Regions from separate parts of the Cryobacterium sp. M15 genome, predicted to be linked through region 2. Evidence: riboswitches for the same ligand, from Rfam matches in the RefSeq annotation. Region 2 holds a riboswitch; the other holds the start of a gene.
The links. A riboswitch is a leader RNA that binds a small molecule or an ion and turns the genes downstream of it on or off. The one in region 2 is predicted to bind thiamine pyrophosphate.

Region 1: it holds a riboswitch for thiamine pyrophosphate, as region 2 does, so the genes downstream of both, thiD (bifunctional hydroxymethylpyrimidine kinase/phosphomethylpyrimidine kinase) here and CXY83_RS13085 (ECF transporter S component) in region 2, are expected to answer to the same signal.

What each region holds. Positions count from the first base shown of each region.
Region 1 covers NZ_PJJW01000036.1:120,060-125,137, reverse strand. Annotated here, with positions in the region: gene CXY83_RS08110 (glycoside hydrolase family 38 C-terminal domain-containing protein) at 1-2,309, shown strand, start outside; TPP riboswitch at 2,453-2,552, shown strand; partial or broken gene thiD (bifunctional hydroxymethylpyrimidine kinase/phosphomethylpyrimidine kinase) at 2,535-3,380, shown strand; gene thiE (thiamine phosphate synthase) at 3,449-4,093, opposite strand; gene thiO (glycine oxidase ThiO) at 4,137-5,078, shown strand, end outside.
Region 2 covers NZ_PJJW01000039.1:370,605-375,682, forward strand. Annotated here, with positions in the region: gene dinB (DNA polymerase IV) at 1-896, shown strand, start outside; gene CXY83_RS13080 (hypothetical protein) at 922-1,251, shown strand; gene CXY83_RS17470 (hypothetical protein) at 1,317-1,553, opposite strand; TPP riboswitch at 1,596-1,706, shown strand; gene CXY83_RS13085 (ECF transporter S component) at 1,738-2,397, shown strand; gene CXY83_RS13090 (ABC transporter ATP-binding protein) at 2,401-3,930, shown strand; gene CXY83_RS13095 (energy-coupling factor transporter transmembrane protein EcfT) at 3,927-4,721, shown strand; gene CXY83_RS13100 (AAA family ATPase) at 4,714-5,078, shown strand, end outside.

The DNA.
Region 1 (5,078 bases), on a different contig from region 2:
CCCACCGAGTCATCGCTGTCGGGCACGCCCACATCGACTCGGCCTGGCTCTGGCCGGTGCGTGAAACCATTCGCAAGTGTGCGCGCACGTTTTCAAACGTGTTGCACCTGATGGATGAAGACCCCGACTTCATCTTCGCCTGTTCGTCGGCGCAACAGTATTCATGGATGAAGCAGCACTATCCGGAACTGTTTGAACGCATCCGGACGCGCGCACTCGAGGGCCGCTTCGTTCCGGTGGGCGGTATGTGGGTCGAATCCGACACCAACATGCCCAGCGGGGAATCGCTGGCTCGGCAGCTGCTCGTGGGCAAGGCTTTCTTCATGCAGGAGTTCGGCATCGAACCCCTCGAAATCTGGCTGCCGGACTCGTTTGGATACACGGCGGCATTCCCGCAAATCGTGACCGCGGCGGGATCGAAATACTTCCTCACCCAAAAAATCAGTTGGAACGAAACCAACACCATGCCTCACCACACCTTTGCTTGGGAGGGAATTGACGGCACCCAGGTCTTCACCCACTTTCCTCCGGTCGATACCTATAACTCATTGTTATCGGGGGAAGAATTGGCCCGGGCTCAACGCCAATACTCCGAGAAGGGTGCGTCAAACGTGTCGCTGGTACCGTTCGGTTTTGGAGACGGTGGCGGTGGGCCCAATCGGGAGATGCTCGCAGCGGCGGAGCGCACGCGTTCGCTCGAGGGTTCACCGACCGTGCGTATGGCCAGCCCGCGGGCGTTCTTCGAGGAGGCGGAGGCGACGTATGCCAACCCGCCCGTGTGGTCGGGGGAGCTCTACCTGGAATTTCACCGTGGTACCTACACATCGCAGTCCAGGACCAAATCCGGAAACCGTCGCAGCGAGCACCTGCTTCGGGAGGCCGAGCTCTGGGCATCAACGGCGTACTTTTATATGGGCGCTGACTATCCCTACGAACGACTGGCTGCTGCCTGGCAGACCGTGTTGCTCAATCAATTTCACGATATTCTGCCCGGAAGCTCTATCGCGTGGGTGCATCAGGTTGCCGAAGCGGCCTACGAGACCGTGCGAATCGATCTCGAAGACCTGATCGCGACATCCGTGGCGGCGCTCGCTTCCTCGGCGCAAACGGATGCGACGCCGGTGAGCTTCAATGCGTCACCGTTCCCGGTGGCGGGAGTGCCTGCCCTGTCTGCTGCGTCGCGGATACCAACCGGAGCCGTGCGCCTTCATCAGGCCGATGGGGCGTTCGTGCTCGAGAACGACGTCGTGCGGGCATCCATCGATGCACGTGGGCTCCTCATTTCCTTGGTAGACCGCGTGAGCGGAAGAGAAGCCGTGCCCGCGGGGCAAGCGGGCAATGTGCTCCAACTTTTTCGGGATACCCCGACGCAGTGGGACGCGTGGGACATCGACGAGCACTACGACCGGAACGGCGTGGAACTTCTGGAAGCAGAAGAAGTCAAGGTACTCGTGCAGAGTGCAGGGCTGGTCACGGTGCGCGTGACGCGGCGCTTCGGGGGGTCATCCGTTCAGCAGGATCTGACCGTACTCGGTGACCAGCCGAGCCTGGACATCGTGACGACGGTTGACTGGCATGAGCGTCAAAAATTGTTGAAGTTGGCTTTTCCGCTCGACGTGCACGCTGACCGCGCTGCGTCTGAAATACAGTTTGGCCACATTTATCGGCCGACCCACGTCAACACGTCCTGGGATGCTGCTCGCTTCGAGACCTGCGCACACCGGTGGGTTTTCGTCGGGGAGCCGGGCTTCGGGATTGCGATTGCCAACGACTCAACCTATGGGCATGACATCAGCCGCACTACTCGAGTCGGGGGAGGGACGACCACGACTGTGCGGGAATCACTGCTGCGTGCGCCGACGTTCCCTGACCCAACTGCGGATCAAGGAGTGCACACGCTTCGCACCTCGATCAGTCTGACGCCAGACGTACTCGAAGCTGCGGCGCAGGGCTACCGGATCAACCTGCCGCTGCGCGATGTGGTCGGCGCGGCCGTAACGCCGGTAGTCGTGAGCGAGTGCCCATCGATCGTGGTCGAAGCCGTAAAACTGGCCGAAGATCGTTCCGGTGACCTTATCGTGCGACTGTACGAGGCGAGCGGTTCGCGCTCCACGGGCACTGTCAGCTTCGGCTTCACTGTCTCAGAAATCGTCGAGACCGATCTGCTCGAACGCACTGTCGCCTCTGTAGCAGTGCAGTCGACAACCGATGCTGGTGGTCGATTGGTGCTGCGCGCTTTCCAGATCATCACCCTGCGAGTTGCCCGTTCTGCCAAAGAGGGCGAGGGGAGCCTGCGCCACCATTCGTAGGCAGGCTCCCGTCGTTGGCGTGACTATCTGCGGAATACTTTGTGCAGCCAGTCGTTGAGCGGTCGCAGAGCCGACGGCGCATAGGCCTGCTCCAGGGTGATCGCGTGCGCGGTTGTGCGCTGAATGCGCGCGCGTATAGGGTGATCCTTGACACGGGGTGCCGCACATAGTGTGCGTGCTGAGATCAATACCCGTCGAACCTGTCTAGTTAGTACTAGCGAAGGAATGTCACGGATGACTGGTCAAACCTCCCAGCTCGCGCTGCGGCAAACGCCTCGAATTCTCAGTATCGCCGGAACCGATCCGACCGGCGGCGCCGGGATTCAAGCCGACCTGAAGAGCATTGCGGCCAACGGCGGCTACGGCATGGCGGTCATCAGTGCTCTGGTCGCGCAGAATACGCGCGGGGTGCGCTCGGTGCACACCCCGCCTGTGGCTTTTCTGCGCGCACAATTGAACGCCGTGAGCGACGATGTAACCATCGATGCCGTCAAGATCGGCATGCTCGCGCAACTCGACGTCATTACCGAGGTGCGCTCCTGGCTCATGGAGTGTCGACCGCCCGTGGTGGTGCTCGACCCGGTGATGGTGGCAACGAGTGGTGACCGGCTACTTGACCGCTCAGCCGAGCAAGCGCTGCGCGACCTGATCCCTCAGGTCGATCTCGTCACGCCCAATGTTCCCGAGCTGGCTGTTCTGCTTGCAGAGCACCCGGCGGCCACCTGGGCGGAGGCCCTGGAGCAGGGCGGAAGGTTGTCTGCTCGCACCGGTGTCACCGTTCTGGTCAAGGGCGGCCATCTCAACGAAACCAGCTGCCCGGATGCCCTGGTCAACACCCAGGGGTTACTGTCGCACAGCGTGGTCGAGGTCGCGTTGCCACGTATCCGCACCAGGAACACGCACGGCACCGGATGCTCGCTCTCCTCGGCCATGGCCACGGTGCAGGCGAGAACCGGTGACTGGGCGCAGTCCCTCGTCGAGGTCAAAGACTGGCTCCAGGACGCCCTGGCCCACGCCGACGACCTCGAGGTCGGCCAGGGAAATGGCCCGATTCACCACTTTCATCAGCTGTTCGCCCGTGCAACAGCAGTATCCACTCTGACCGCAGGCGTGCGATGAACGCGGTACGGTCGGTGGGACTAGCCGAGTGGCGGGAGGCTGGCGAGCAGACGCTGAGCGGCATCCGTCGGGTCGTCGGCGTCGGTGATCGCGCGCACCACCACTACCCGGGTGGCGCCGGCGTCGACGACTTGGTCGATGTTGCCGAGGTCGATGCCGCCGATGGCGAACCAGGGGCGCAGGCTGCCGACGGTAGCGCTCTGCGCGGCCGCATAACGCAGCAGGTCTATTCCGACCGCAGCGCGGCCAGGTTTCGTTGGCGTAGCCCAGACCGGACCGACACAGAAATAGTCGAGGTTATCGGCGGTGACGGCGGCATCCACCTGCTCGATGGTGTGGGTGGACAGGCCGATCCGCGCAGCCGTGCCGAGCAGTGTGCGGGCGGCAGGCAGCGGCAGGTCAGTCTGGCCGACATGAAAAACCGGCGCGCCGGAGAGGCCGGCGATATCCGCTCGGTCGTTGACCGCCCAGAGCCGGGCGTGACGGTCGGCGACCGTGTGCAGAACCTCGAGATAGTGAAGTTCCTCGGCCGCGTCGATGTTCTTATCGCGCAGTTGGATGATGTCGACCCCGCCGGCGAAGGCGGCATCCACGAAGTCGGCGAAATCGCCGCGATCTTTTCTGGCATCGGTGCAGAGATACAGCCGGGCGGTGATGGGGTCCATGCGACCAACCCTAAGGGGCGCTGCCGTGGCATCGGTGCACACCATGAGTGAGCGGGAAGCGCAGCGAACAGTTGATGTTGCCGTCATTGGCGGCGGCGTCATCGGGCTCGGCATCGCCTGGACGCTGGCGCATTCCGGCCGTAGCGTGGTCGTCATCGACCCCGACCCGGCCGGCGGCGCCACCTTCGCTGCAGCCGGAATGCTCGCCGCGGTGAGCGAACTGCACTATCGGGAAGAGGCATTGCTTGATCTCATGCTCGCGTCCTCGAAGTTGTATCCCGACTTCATCGACTCGCTCGGAACCGATAGCGACGCTACCGGATACCAGCGAACGACAACGCTGAACGTGGGCGCGGACGCGGCCGACCGGCAAGCCCTCGTCGACCTGCGTGCTGTGCAGGTGGCCAATGGATTGGGTGTCGAGCCCCTCACCGTGCGCGAAGCGCGGGTGCTTGAACCGCTGCTGAGCCCCCAGGTCTCCGGCGCTTTTTTGGTGGAACAAGATCACCAGGTCGACCCGCGACGGCTCACCGAGCGCATCCAGCTCGCGCTCGCCGCCCTCGCGCCCAACGGCCAGGACGCCGTGATTCGGGTGCGTGCGCGTGGATTACTGCACGCCGATGCAACGGATGCCTCCTCGCGCGTTACCGGCGTCGCCCTGGCTGACGGCAGCTCGATCCAGGCCGATGAGGTGGTCGTGGCCAATGGGCTCTGGGCGGGCGAGTTGGACGGGCTCCCCGAGCACCTGCGCCTGCCGCTGCGCCCGGTGTACGGGGACGTACTTCGATTGCGGGTGCCCGAGCACCTTCGGCCGCTACTCACCTGCACGGTGCGCGGGTTGGTGCACGGGGTGCCGGTCTACCTGGTTCCGCGCACCGACGGAACGCTCGTGATCGGAGCCACCCAGCGCGAAGACGGCTCGGGCGTGGTCTCGGCCGGCGGCGTCTACCAGCTGTTGCGTGATGCACAGGCCCTGGTGCCGGCG
Region 2 (5,078 bases):
TCTTCGACGACGTCACGCCACTGGTGGAACGGCTGGGCATCGACGAAGCGTTTCTTGACGTTGCCGGCGCGACTAATTTGTTCGGTTCACCGGCTGTGATCGGCGAACTCATCCGCGCCCGCGTGTTCGCCGAAACCGGTCTCGTCTGCTCCGTCGGCGCGGCGTCGACCAAGTTCGTCGCCAAACTTGCCTCCGGCCTGGCCAAACCCAACGGTCTGCTCGTCGTGCCGGCCGACAAGACGGTGGAGTTTCTGCATCCGCTGCCCGTGACCGCACTCTGGGGCGTGGGGTCCGCTACTGAGCAGATGCTGACGCGCCTCGGCCTGAAACTCATCGGCGATATTGCCCGCACGCCCTTGGACGTGCTGAAAAAAACACTGGGGGAGGCCTCCGGTGTGAAGCTGTTCGAACTGTCCTGGGGGCGTGACCCACGCTCGGTAACGGTCGAGCGGGAAGAGAAGAGCGTCGGCCACGAGGTGACCTTTGAACACGACGTGACCGACATCGACCGACTGCACAGTGAGTTGCTGCGGCAGTGCGACCTTGTAGCGGCACGGCTGCGGCGCAGCGATCTCGTGGCACGGCGCGTGGCACTCAAGCTGCGCTACACAGACTTCAGTACCGTTACCCGGTCGCGCACCCTCGCTGAACCGAGCAATGTCGGCCGGCGAATCTATGAGGAAGCAGTCGCTGCCTTCGACCTGCTGGCCGCGTCGGGTATTCGGGTGCGACTGATCGGGGTGCGGGCCGAGCAGCTCGGTCCAGCGTCGGGATCGGTTGGCTTATGGGATCCCGACGAGGACTGGCGCGGGGCCGAGCTGGCAGTCGATTCCGTGACCGAGCGATTCGGGGCGGGAACAGTGCGTTCGGCCTCCTTCTTCAAGCCTCGCCCATAAGGCACGAGTCGGCTACCCTGTTGGAATGACCAGCCTCCCGGAAAAACTCGCAGAAACCTTCCGTTCCGCCGGTGTGAAATCGGCTTACGGTGATCCCGTGCAAATTGACGGCGTCACCCTCATACCGGTGGCGCTCAGCTATTACGGTTTCGGTGGCGGTGATGCCGGCGAAGGCGGTGCTGTCGGATCCGGTGGGGGCGGCGGTGGCGTATCGCTGCCGATCGGTGCCTATGTCAAGTCGGGCGGCACCGCTCGGTTTGAGCCGAACGTCATCGCCCTGCTCGCCGTCGGTGTGCCATTCCTTCTGGTCGCCGGGCGCGCCCTGGCCCGAATAATCCGAGCCCTCAAGAAGTAGCCCCGCTCTTTGGACGGGGCCTGGGCCCGGGCCGCAGGCCCAGTCTATAAACTCGGCCCGGTTCCTCAGGTGGGCCCGGGCGAGCGGCGGGGGCGACGAGCAGAACGGATACGGCGGGGCCGGCGCGGCCGGCGCGCGAACCGACGGCGCGCCCACCGTGGCACCCTGAGTCGCAGCCAGGGCGGAAAGTGCCACGGGCTGCTTACCGGCAATCCCCGGGCGATGCGCCGACGCCGCGTCAGGAACCGACGCATCAGCAGGAGATACAGCGCCGCCAACACGAGCAGGATGCTGATACTCATGTCGTGATTCCCATGCCGCAAGTCTAGGCGGGGCGCTAGAATTGGCGGTATCACGGGAGTCCGGTACACCGGGCTGAGAGGAAGCTGACCAAGCTTCGACCGTCGAACCTGATCTGGATCATGCCAGCGCAGGGAGGCTTCTCGATCCCGTGCCCTGTATTCACCTACGGAAAGGGCACGAACAGTGCACGCTACAACGTCTTCACTCCGTCAGTCCACTCGCCAGGCTTCGAGGGCGAAGAAGCCCCGCAACTTTCGCTGGCGCGTGGTCGACATCGTCGTCGCGAGTGTCATCGGCGTTGCGAGCGGCGTCATCTTCTGGGCCTGGGGCCTGGCCTGGTCCCCGCTCAGTGCGATCCTCGCGTTCACGCCCGGCCTCGAGGGTCTCCTCGCCGGTGGCTGGCTGTTCGCCGGAGTGCTCGGCGGTCTCATCATCCGAAAGCCCGGCGCAGCCGTGTACACCGAGGTCGTCGCCGCTGTCGTGTCGATGCTGATCGGCACCCAGTGGGGATTCTCCACGCTCATCTGGGGCGTCGTCGAAGGCCTGGGCGCCGAAATCATCCTCGCGCTATTCCTCTATAGCAACTGGCGACTCGGCGTCGCCCTTCTCGCTGGCGCGGGCGCCGGCGTGGCAGTAGGTCTGCTCGACACGACCTTCACGAGCTATGCGGCATTGGATTTCGGCTACAGGGTCGTCTATTTCGTATCCGCTGTCGTGTCGGGCACCGTGCTGGCCGGCCTGCTGTCCTGGCTGGCCGTGCGCGGCCTGGCCCGCACCGGTGCGCTGAGCCGGTTTGCTGCCGGTCGGGAAGGGTCGCGAGCACCCTCCGCCGCGATCAGCTAGCGGATGTTGGACACCCCGCCGTTCCCGGCCGGTCACGGCGCGCAGATCCGCGCCGTACAGATTCGAGCCCGCGACTGGGGCTGGCGCCACGCCGGGCGCCACAATCAGGCGGTGTCCGGGCTGGACCTGCAGGTCACGCCCGGCGAGCGGGTTTTGCTGCTCGGTGCCAGCGGTGCCGGCAAGAGTACCCTCATGCACGCGTTGGCCGGAGTGCTCGGCGATGTCGAAGACGGCGACGAGACCGGCAGCCTGCTCATCGACGGTCGCCGCGCGGCCGAGGCGCGCGGGCGGGTCGGACTCGTGCTGCAGGATCCGGACTCCCAGGTCGTGCTGGCCAGGGTCGGAGATGATGTCGCATTCGGCTGCGAGAACCTCGCCGTCCCGCGCGCCGAGATCTGGCCGCGGGTGCGGCAGGCTCTTGCCGAGGTCGGCCTGGACCTGCCCCTCGACCACCCCACCTCGAGCCTGAGCGGCGGGCAGAAGCAACGCCTGGCTCTGGCGGGCGTGCTCGCTATGCGGCCGGGGCTGTTGCTGCTCGACGAACCGACCGCGAACCTCGACCCCACTGGTGTCATCGAGGTGCGCGACGCCGTTGTGCGCTCCCTCGATCATTCCGGGGCCACCTTTGTGGTCATCGAGCATCGGGTCGAGGTCTGGCAGGACGTCGTCGACCGCGTCATCGTGCTCGACCCGGCCGGCGGCGTGCTGGCCGACGGCCCCACCCGCGAAATCCTGTCGAGGCAAGGTGAGCGATTGGCGCAGGCCGGCGTCTGGGTACCAGCCCTGCCCCCCCGGTTTCCGACGCGCTCTCCAATCACTTCGGTGCAGACCCTGCTGCGGGCCGAGGGGCTCGCGGTGGGTCGCGTTCCGTTTGGACGGCGTGCGGCATCCGTTGTCGCCGCTGGCATCACCCTCAACCTGCGGGCCGGCACCGCCACCGTTGTGACCGGCCCCAACGGCGCCGGAAAATCTACCCTCGCCCTCACGCTGGCCGGACTGCTGAAGCCGGCCGGGGGAACGCTGCAGGCAAGTGACACGTTTGCGGCCGGTATCGTTTCTGAGCCGCACCGCTGGCGTTCCCAGCAGCTGCTGACCCGCATTGGAACCGTCTTTCAAGACCCGGAACACCAATTCCTGGCCGCGACGGTGCGGGCCGACCTGCAGATCGGCCCGCGCGCCCTCGGGCTCAGCCAGGCCGAACAGACCAGCCGCGTCGACGAGCTGATGCACCGGCTGCGACTCGATCATCTCGCCGACGCCAACCCGTTCACCCTGTCGGGTGGCGAGAAGAGGCGGATGTCCGTCGCCACCGTTCTCGCGACCCGTCCTCGCCTGCTCGTGCTCGATGAGCCGACCTTCGGGCAGGATTCTCGTACCTGGCAGGAACTCGTGACCCTTCTGGCCGAGCTGCTCGATGAGGGCATCGCGCTCGTCGCGGTCACCCACGACGCCCAGTTCGTCAACGCTCTCGCGGACGAGGAATACCGAATTGGTATGCCTGACCCGATCCGGCTCGGGACGGGAGCGCCATGAGCCTGCTGACCCCGACGATCCGCCCGAGCGTCGTCGCCCGACTCAACCCGGTCGCCAAGCTCGCAGTTGCCCTGATCGTGAGCTGTGCGCTGCTGCTCTCGATCGACTGGGTCTCGGCCGGAGTCGCCCTGCTGCTCGAGGCCGGACTTTTGCTCTGGTGCGGCCTGAGCGCCCGACAATTTTGGCTGCGAACGGCACCGGTCTGGATTGCGGCCCCGATGGCTGCGATCACGACGGTGCTCTATGGCGAAGACTCCGGCGCGCTGCTGTGGCAGTTCGGATTCATCTCGGTGACCGAAGGCTCAGCCCAGCTCGGCCTGGCCATCGGGCTGAGGGTGCTCGCCATCGGTCTGCCCGGTATCGTGCTACTCGCCACGACGGATCCGACGGACCTCGCCGATGGCCTCGCCCAGGTGCTGCGGCTGCCCGCGCGGTTTGTGCTCGGCGGTTTGGCTGGTCTGCGACTCGTAGGTATGTTCATCGAAGACTGGCACTCGCTCACGCTTGCCCGTCGAGCCCGCGGGGTCGGCGATGGCGGTGGACCGCGCGGCGCCGCTCGCCGGTTCTTCGGCCCGGCCTTTTCCCTGCTCGTCATTTCGGTGCGTCGGGGCAGTAAACTCGCCACGGCCATGGAGGCGCGCGGATTCGGCAGCGACGAGCCCCGCACCTGGGCACGACCGTCGCGGGTCCGAGCGGCCGACGCGGTCCTGGTCGGCATCGGATTCGCCATTGCCGGTATCGCCATTGGCGTTGCGGTGTGGGCTGAAACCTGGAGCTTCATTCTTGCCTGATACCGATAGCAGAAAGGCCGTACACGACGATATGGTCTTGCTGGCGCCGTTACTGCAGGCCGTGGCCGCTGCCGGCCCGAACCCCGTGGTGCTCATCGACGGTCCTAGCGGTGCGGGGAAGAGCACCCTCGCGGACGCATTGAGAAGGCACTGGCCTGGCCCGCACACCCCTCAACTGGTGCGGATGGACGACATCTATCCCGGCTGGGACGGCCTCGACGCGGCCGTCTGTCACCTGCACCGTTACGTTCTCCAGCCACGACACCGAGGTCTGCCGGCGGCGTGGCAGCGCTACGACTGGACTACGAGTCAGGCGGCGGAGTGGAATCTGCTCGACGCGGCCCGCCCCTTGATCGT